DNA from 3 places in the Neobacillus sp. MER 74 genome. Region 1 is predicted to be linked to each of the others. Evidence: predicted binding sites of a transcription regulator. Region 1 holds the regulator's gene; each other region holds the start of a gene.

Evidence for each region. The regulator LexA, encoded in region 1, represses DNA repair genes until DNA is damaged. The targets are predictions, from matches to a motif close to CGAACATATGTTCG.
Region 2: M3610_RS05400 (Y-family DNA polymerase) is a predicted target of LexA. The motif match lies at 818-831, and genes of this name have one in related genera.
Region 3: M3610_RS03410 (YhjD family protein) is a predicted target of LexA. The motif match lies at 944-957, and genes of this name have one in related genera.

The regions. Positions count from the first base shown of each region.
Region 1 is NZ_JAMAUV010000001.1:215,183-217,457, reverse strand. It holds gene M3610_RS01005 (hypothetical protein) at 1-102, shown strand, start outside; gene M3610_RS01000 (DUF4257 domain-containing protein) at 172-462, opposite strand; gene lexA (transcriptional repressor LexA) at 662-1,285, opposite strand; gene yneA (cell division suppressor protein YneA) at 1,445-1,771, shown strand; gene M3610_RS00985 (YneB family resolvase-like protein) at 1,784-2,275, shown strand, end outside.
Region 2 is NZ_JAMAUV010000002.1:212,095-214,369, reverse strand. It holds gene M3610_RS05410 (SDR family NAD(P)-dependent oxidoreductase) at 1-491, shown strand, start outside; gene M3610_RS05405 (YqzH family protein) at 545-736, opposite strand; gene M3610_RS05400 (Y-family DNA polymerase) at 896-2,155, shown strand; gene M3610_RS05395 (YolD-like family protein) at 2,173-2,275, shown strand, end outside.
Region 3 is NZ_JAMAUV010000001.1:688,004-690,278, reverse strand. It holds gene M3610_RS03415 (competence protein ComK) at 1-531, shown strand, start outside; gene M3610_RS03410 (YhjD family protein) at 552-917, opposite strand; gene M3610_RS03405 (LCP family protein) at 1,188-2,123, shown strand; gene M3610_RS03400 (TVP38/TMEM64 family protein) at 2,165-2,275, shown strand, end outside.

The DNA.
Region 1 (2,275 bases):
GATTATGTGAGCCATTCCGTATTTAAGGAAGCGGATACAGAAGTTTACAAAGCGTTTTTTAAGGTGAAATTATCTGATATTCAGGCACGGATAGCAAAATAATCAAATAAACAGTCTTCATTGGTAAGAGAAACGCCTTAATACGAATAGTATCATGGCGTTTCTCTCGATTTATTCATTATTCTTTTCACTCTGATTAAGTAGCTTAATTTTAGAAAGAACGGCATCACCACCAATTCCTGCGATGATTGAAAAAAGGATATTTTCAACCGTTGAATTTGGAGCTGTATATAGAACGAGGAGAAGCGCAGCAACCGCACCTAGGAGCAACTCTTCTAAAAAGCCGAGATAAATGAATCTTTTTGTTTTCCTTGGCATGATAATTTTTCCGTTCTTACGAACATGTCCAACAATGCCAACAGTTCCACCAATTACAATAGAGAAAATAATGTCGGCTAACACTGTTTCTCAACCTCCTTAAGCCTAATTTTTTGGACCTAAGGTAAATCTTGGTGTAGTTCAATTATATCAAACATTTACAACATGGACATGAGTAAAAATACTGAATTTTCACTATATAATATACATGATATGATAAAAATGAAAAATTTTCCCAATAATGTGACATAAAAAAAGCATGCACAGTTGTGCAAGCTCCCTATTAATGAATATGCCGATAAACGCCGATAACTTTTCCTAGAATTGAAACATTCCTTAGAATAATAGGGTCCATTGTAGAATTTTCCGGCTGCAGGCGTATGTAATCTTTTTCTTTAAAAAATCTCTTACAGGTGGCTTCATCTTCCTCGGTCATTGCTACAACGATATCACCGTTATTCGCGGTTGGCTGCTGTTTCACAATGACGTAGTCCCCATCTAGTATCCCAGCTTCTATCATACTCTCACCCATGATTTCTAGCATGAAAACCTGTTCATCTGCAGGTGCAAGACTTTCTGGGAGCGGGAAAAACTCTTCGACATTTTCAATAGCTGTAATTGGTAATCCTGCAGTTACTTTACCTACCACGGGAACATTTACAACTGCATTTCTTGGTATATGTGCTGCAGCATCTGCTTCTAATATTTCAATTGCTCTTGGTTTGGTTGGATCCCGTCTAATCAGTCCTTTGCTTTCCAGCCTTGCTAAATGACCGTGAACAGTGGAGCTGGAAGCAAGTCCAACTGCTTCTCCAATTTCTCTTACGGAAGGGGGATATCCTTTACTCTTAACCTCACTTTTAATGAAGTCTAATATATCCTGCTGCCGCTTTGATATTTTAGCCATGATAAAATCCACCTCGTCTGGTTTTTGTTGTCTTTATTATACCATGTTCGTATTTTTTATACAAACATAAGTTCGAAAAATAGTTGACAACAAACAAACGTTCGATTTATAATCATATTAATAAAACGAACATATATTCTTAGTAGAGGTGTTTTTTATATGAAAAAATTATGGAACAAATACTCCTATGCTATTATTCTAATTATTTTAAGCTGTTCACTTTCCTTCATATTATCTTTTCAACATCATTCAAATGATCAAGATAAGTATTTAAAGATTACGATTTCAGAAGGGGATTCACTTTGGGATATCTCTGACCAATATTCCGAACAACATTCATTATCAAACCAGGAATTTGTTTCTTGGATAAAAAAGCATAATGAAATTGATGAAGACCTAATTTTTCCTGGTGAAGAAATTATCATTCCAGTGAGTAACGAAAAGGGTTTAACAACACAAGAATTAGCTAGTGCTGTGAGTGAATAGAAAGGAATAACAATGAAAGCAATCATATACTGCCGTGTCAGCACCAACAAAGAAACACAAGAAACATCATTAAAGCGCCAAGAAGAGGAATTAACACAACTTGCTCATTCCTATCAATTTGAAGTTGATAGTGTAATTAAAGAAAAGGCAAGTGGCTACGAATTCGACCGAGAAGGGATCTTTCAATTATTAGAGCGTATTAAAGATGATCAAGTTCATGCGGTATTAATCCAGGACGAAACCCGACTTGGTAGAGGTAACGCTAAAATAGCGATTTTGCACTGCATTTTAAAAGAAAATATTAAACTTTACAGTATCTCTCAAAGTGGAGAATTACAGCTGTCAGAATCAGATTCCATGGTTTTAAAAATTGTTGGCATGGTGGAAGAATATCAACGTAAACTTCATAATGCAAAAATTAAGCGCGGCATGAAGCGAGCTGTACAGAATGGTTATAAACCTGAAAAAAACTTAAAAAATCTTGGTGAAGGTTCCGGACGTGAA
Region 2 (2,275 bases), on a different contig from region 1:
ATCTGGCGACATTGGATGAAATTAAAGGCATGTTTGATGTCAATGTGGTTGGGCTGATGGCCTGCACAAGCATGGTGCTGCCGAAAATGCGTGAAAGGCGTTTTGGCCATATTATTAATATTGCCTCTCAAGCTGGGAAAATTGCCACACCCAAATCAAGTGTCTACTCGGCCTCAAAGCATGCGGTTCTTGGTTACACCAACTCATTGCGGATGGAATTAGCAGATGTTAATGTACTTGTAACCTCTGTGAATCCTGGTCCAATCGCTACCAATTTTTTTAATATTGCCGACGAAAAAGGCACCTATGTTAAAAATGTGCAGAGATTTATGCTCAAGCCCGAGTATGTCGCCGAGAAGGTCGTTGACAGTATGCTGACGAAAACAAGGGAGATTAATTTGCCGCGTTGGATGAATATGGGGAGCGTTGTGTACGTACTATTCCCCCGACTGTTTGAACGGATTGGCAGACGGGCTTTTAATCAGAAATAAACAATGAAGTAGAAAGCCTCTCATCAGGGGCTTTTTTTGTTTTGATGGCATAATTAGCCTGTTAAAAATTCATACACTGTATCATTGATGACCTCGTATAAGTCTGCAGTTGGTTCGTCCTCTTTTAATTGGATAATTCGCTTTGTGAGCATCTCCAAATCCTTTTCACCAATAGGCATGGAGTCCGCTTCGTAATATTGTTTAAAACAATTTTTAATCATCTTCGCGACTAGTTTTTTATCCATAAACATGCACCTCACTCACATTATACTATTTTTTATCCAGTTTCCATAAATGAATAAATGCCGAAAAATTTCCATTGAATACGAACGCATATTCGCTTATGATAGTGAATATAATAAAAAGGAACGAATGTTCGATATTTAAGTTGTGAGGGATCAGTCATGGTGGATTACAGCGTACTGCCACAAAATAAAATTTTATGTGTGGACATGAAGAGTTTTTATGCCAGTTGTTCGGCTGTCATGCACGGCCTTGACCCAATGGAATGTTATTTAGCCGTTGTCGGTCAAAAAGAGCGGCAGGGAAGCATTGTCCTGGCTGCTTCACCGCGAATGAAAAAAGAATTTGGCATCAAAACGGGTTCGCGAATGTTTGAGATTCCCAATGACCCGAGGATTCAAATTGTGGAACCGAAAATGGCAACCTATTTGCGAATTGCGACAGAAATTTCGCGTGTATTTAATCGCTATGTTCCAAAAGAAGCAATTCATGTCTATAGCGTCGATGAAAGCTTTATTAAAGTGGATGGTGCGATGCAGTTGTGGGGGGATGCCCACACGATTGCCCGAAAAATAAAGAATGATATTGAACGGGAGTTTCAATTGCCATGTGCCGTTGGAATTGGCCCGAACATGCTACTGTCGAAGCTATGTCTCGACCTTGATGCCAAGAAAAAGGGAGTGGCCGAGTGGACATATGAAGATGTCCAAACCAAGCTTTGGAAGCTGTCTCCGCTTAGAGAAATGTGGGGGATCGGCAGGCGCGTGGAAAAAACATTAAATGGGATGGGCATTTTTACTGTCGGTCAACTCGCTCGCTATGATTTAGAAACGTTGGAAAAGAAATTTGGCATCATGGGAAACCAGCTTTATTATCATGCCTGGGGTGTTGATCTCTCTGAATTGGGTGCACCGCTTATTCAAGGGCAGATTAGCTTTGGAAAAAGTCAAATTCTGTTAAGGGACTATAAAGAGGAAGCGGAAATTAAGACGGTCATTTTAGAAATGTGTGAGGAGGTAGCAAGGAGGGCACGGACGCATCGAAAGGCAGGGAGAACGATTAGTCTCGGAGTCGGCTATAGCCAGGATGAATTTGGCGGCGGTTTTCATCGCTCGAGAACGATCGGACAGCCAACAAATGTGACGATGGAGCTTTATCGTGTTTGCCTTGAATTATTTCATGAGCATTATACCGGAAAGACGGTACGGCAAATTTCGATTGCCATCAGCAATATTGTTGACGACCTCGAGCTTCAGCTTGACCTTTTCGACATGGGTGCTTATAAGCGGCGTGAGCTTGGCTATGTGGTAGATACGGTGCGCAGACGCTTTGGCTCAGGTGCTTTGTTGCGCGCTGTTTCTTATACGGCAGCCGGAACGGCTAAACACCGGGCCACACTTGTCGGCGGACATAAAAGATAGGAAAGAAGGAGAGGGGTATGATTCGTGACCGCGGAAGAATCAAATGGACGTCGATGATGCTTCCAGAGCATGTGAAATTGCTCAGGGATTGGGTGAAGGAAGATCGGTATGAACAGAAAC
Region 3 (2,275 bases), 470 kb from region 1:
CGTACGATGTTTGTAGAACCGGTGGTTTATGGAAGTAAAATTTATTCACGTGTAGTTGAAGTAGAAGATGAATTCTTGTTACCCCTTAAGCCCTTAGATCTGATTAAAAAAAGTTGCAATTATTATGGTGTCGATTACGAAAGCAGGAAAAGAGGTACACGGCAGCTAATTGGTTATTTCCGAAAACTTTCAATTATCATTGAACCAACTTACCACATCTATTTTTTTCCTACAGTTTCGCCGTTAAAACCTGAGTGTATTTGGATAGCATTTGAACATGTGGAATGTTATCGCCGCGTAGCCGCACAAAAGACAATGATCATTTTCCGTAACAAACAATCACATATATTTCCAGTTCCGGTAAGTACAATAGAAGGACAGATGTTAAGAACGTCATTATTAAAAACAAAGCTCATGCAAAGAATAGAAAGTAATGGGAGAAAGTTCTCTAATAAAGCAAATGGACCCCAGTTAATAAATGCTCTGGAAAGCTCCCTAGAGTACGATGCCCATTCGAAGGGTCCCAAATAAGGTTGGTTATTTCTATACAATTAACGGGACAGATGTTTTTTTAATAAGTAGGCCTCCATTATTTCTTGGACCTTATTACGTATCCTTGGGTTAAAGTAATTATGGTTTTCTTCGTAGCCTTTATAAATAAACCTGTATAAAGTAAAAGCATCGTCCCGTTTTTTTTCAATTACTTGAAGTTTATTTTTTTTCATATATTGTTTAACTTCCGCCAATTCCTTCTGAATTTCCTTCATCGTTTCCTCAATCAAATCTAAATAGGGTTGTTTGAGTTTAAAAGGGCTCTTTTCGACAACGGATAAATCCCGGTTTAAGATAATTAGAACCATTGGCAAATACATTGCCTTCTCCATTATGTCTCGATCATCTTCGGGGATTCTGGTCATTTTCAGCCACACCTTTCACTTTTATGAGAACAAATGTTCTTTTTTATTTTACAAAAAAGGAACATTAAAAGCAATAGGACTATACATAAACAAAACTCGTCATTTGGTCGAGTTTTATTTATTGAAAATTGCAGTTGTTATATGAGAAAGTTTTTATTAATAGAAGGATATCTGATGGGGGAAAATGAATTAAATGAAGAAACCCCTAAAAAGAAAAAACAGTCTTATAAATAGGAGCATAAAAAACATGGATGAATAGGTGATAATCAAATGAGATCTGATAAACATCAAGTGAAGAGAAAGAAACGATGGCCATCAGTGTTACTGATATTCTTACTTTTAATTGGGGCAGTTGCAGGCTATGCTTATTTTCAGTACAAGCAGGGCGTTAACCAATCATTAAAAAAAATTGATAAAAACGCATCAAATATTGTCTATACCTTCGAAGGGCAAAAAGATCAGTATGGGGGAACGAATATCCTTTTGCTTGGCAGTGATGCAAGAGGAAAAGAAAAGTCTCGCGCAGATACTATCATGATTGTTCATTATAATGAAGACAAAGGAACCTTTAAATTAACTTCAATTATGAGGGACAGTTACCTCGAAATTCCAGGGCATGGTAAACACAAAGTTAATTCAGCATTCGCACGCGGTGGACCAGAATTAATGAGGCAAACAATTAAGCACAATTTTGATATTGACCTTCAATATTATGTCATTGTCGATTTTCAAGGCTTTGTGCAACTTATTGATGAAGCATTCCCAAATGGGGTAGAAATCGATGTAGAGAAAAAAATGTCAAAAAATATTGATGTAACTTTAGAGCCAGGTCTGCAAAAATTAAATGGAGAGGAAATGCTTGGTTATGTCCGCTACCGTCATGATGCTATCGGGGATTTTGGAAGGGTAGAACGTCAACAAAAGGCGGTTAAGGCAATCGGGGATCAATTGATGGGACTGCAAACAATTCCAAAGCTCCCTAAACTGATTGGTGTAGTGACTCCTTATGTGAATACAAATATGAAAACTTCAGACATAACATTTATGGCGAAGGATTTCTTTTCAAATGATCGTGGAAATATTGATACGTTACGAATTCCTGTTGAAAATAGCTATTCAGATGCGCGTATAGCTGGAGAAGGAGCCGTATTAGATATCAATGTTGAAAAAAATAAAGAGGCACTTCATCAATTTATCACAAAGTAATATTTACACTGCTAATTCGTAAAAAAATGAGGAGAAATAGGATGGATATTGAATCATTAAGAGCATGGTTTACGCTTGAACATATAATGAATTTAATTCGGGAATACCGAGCCCTTGGCCCCATACCTGGCATAATGCTTATTGTCATTGAG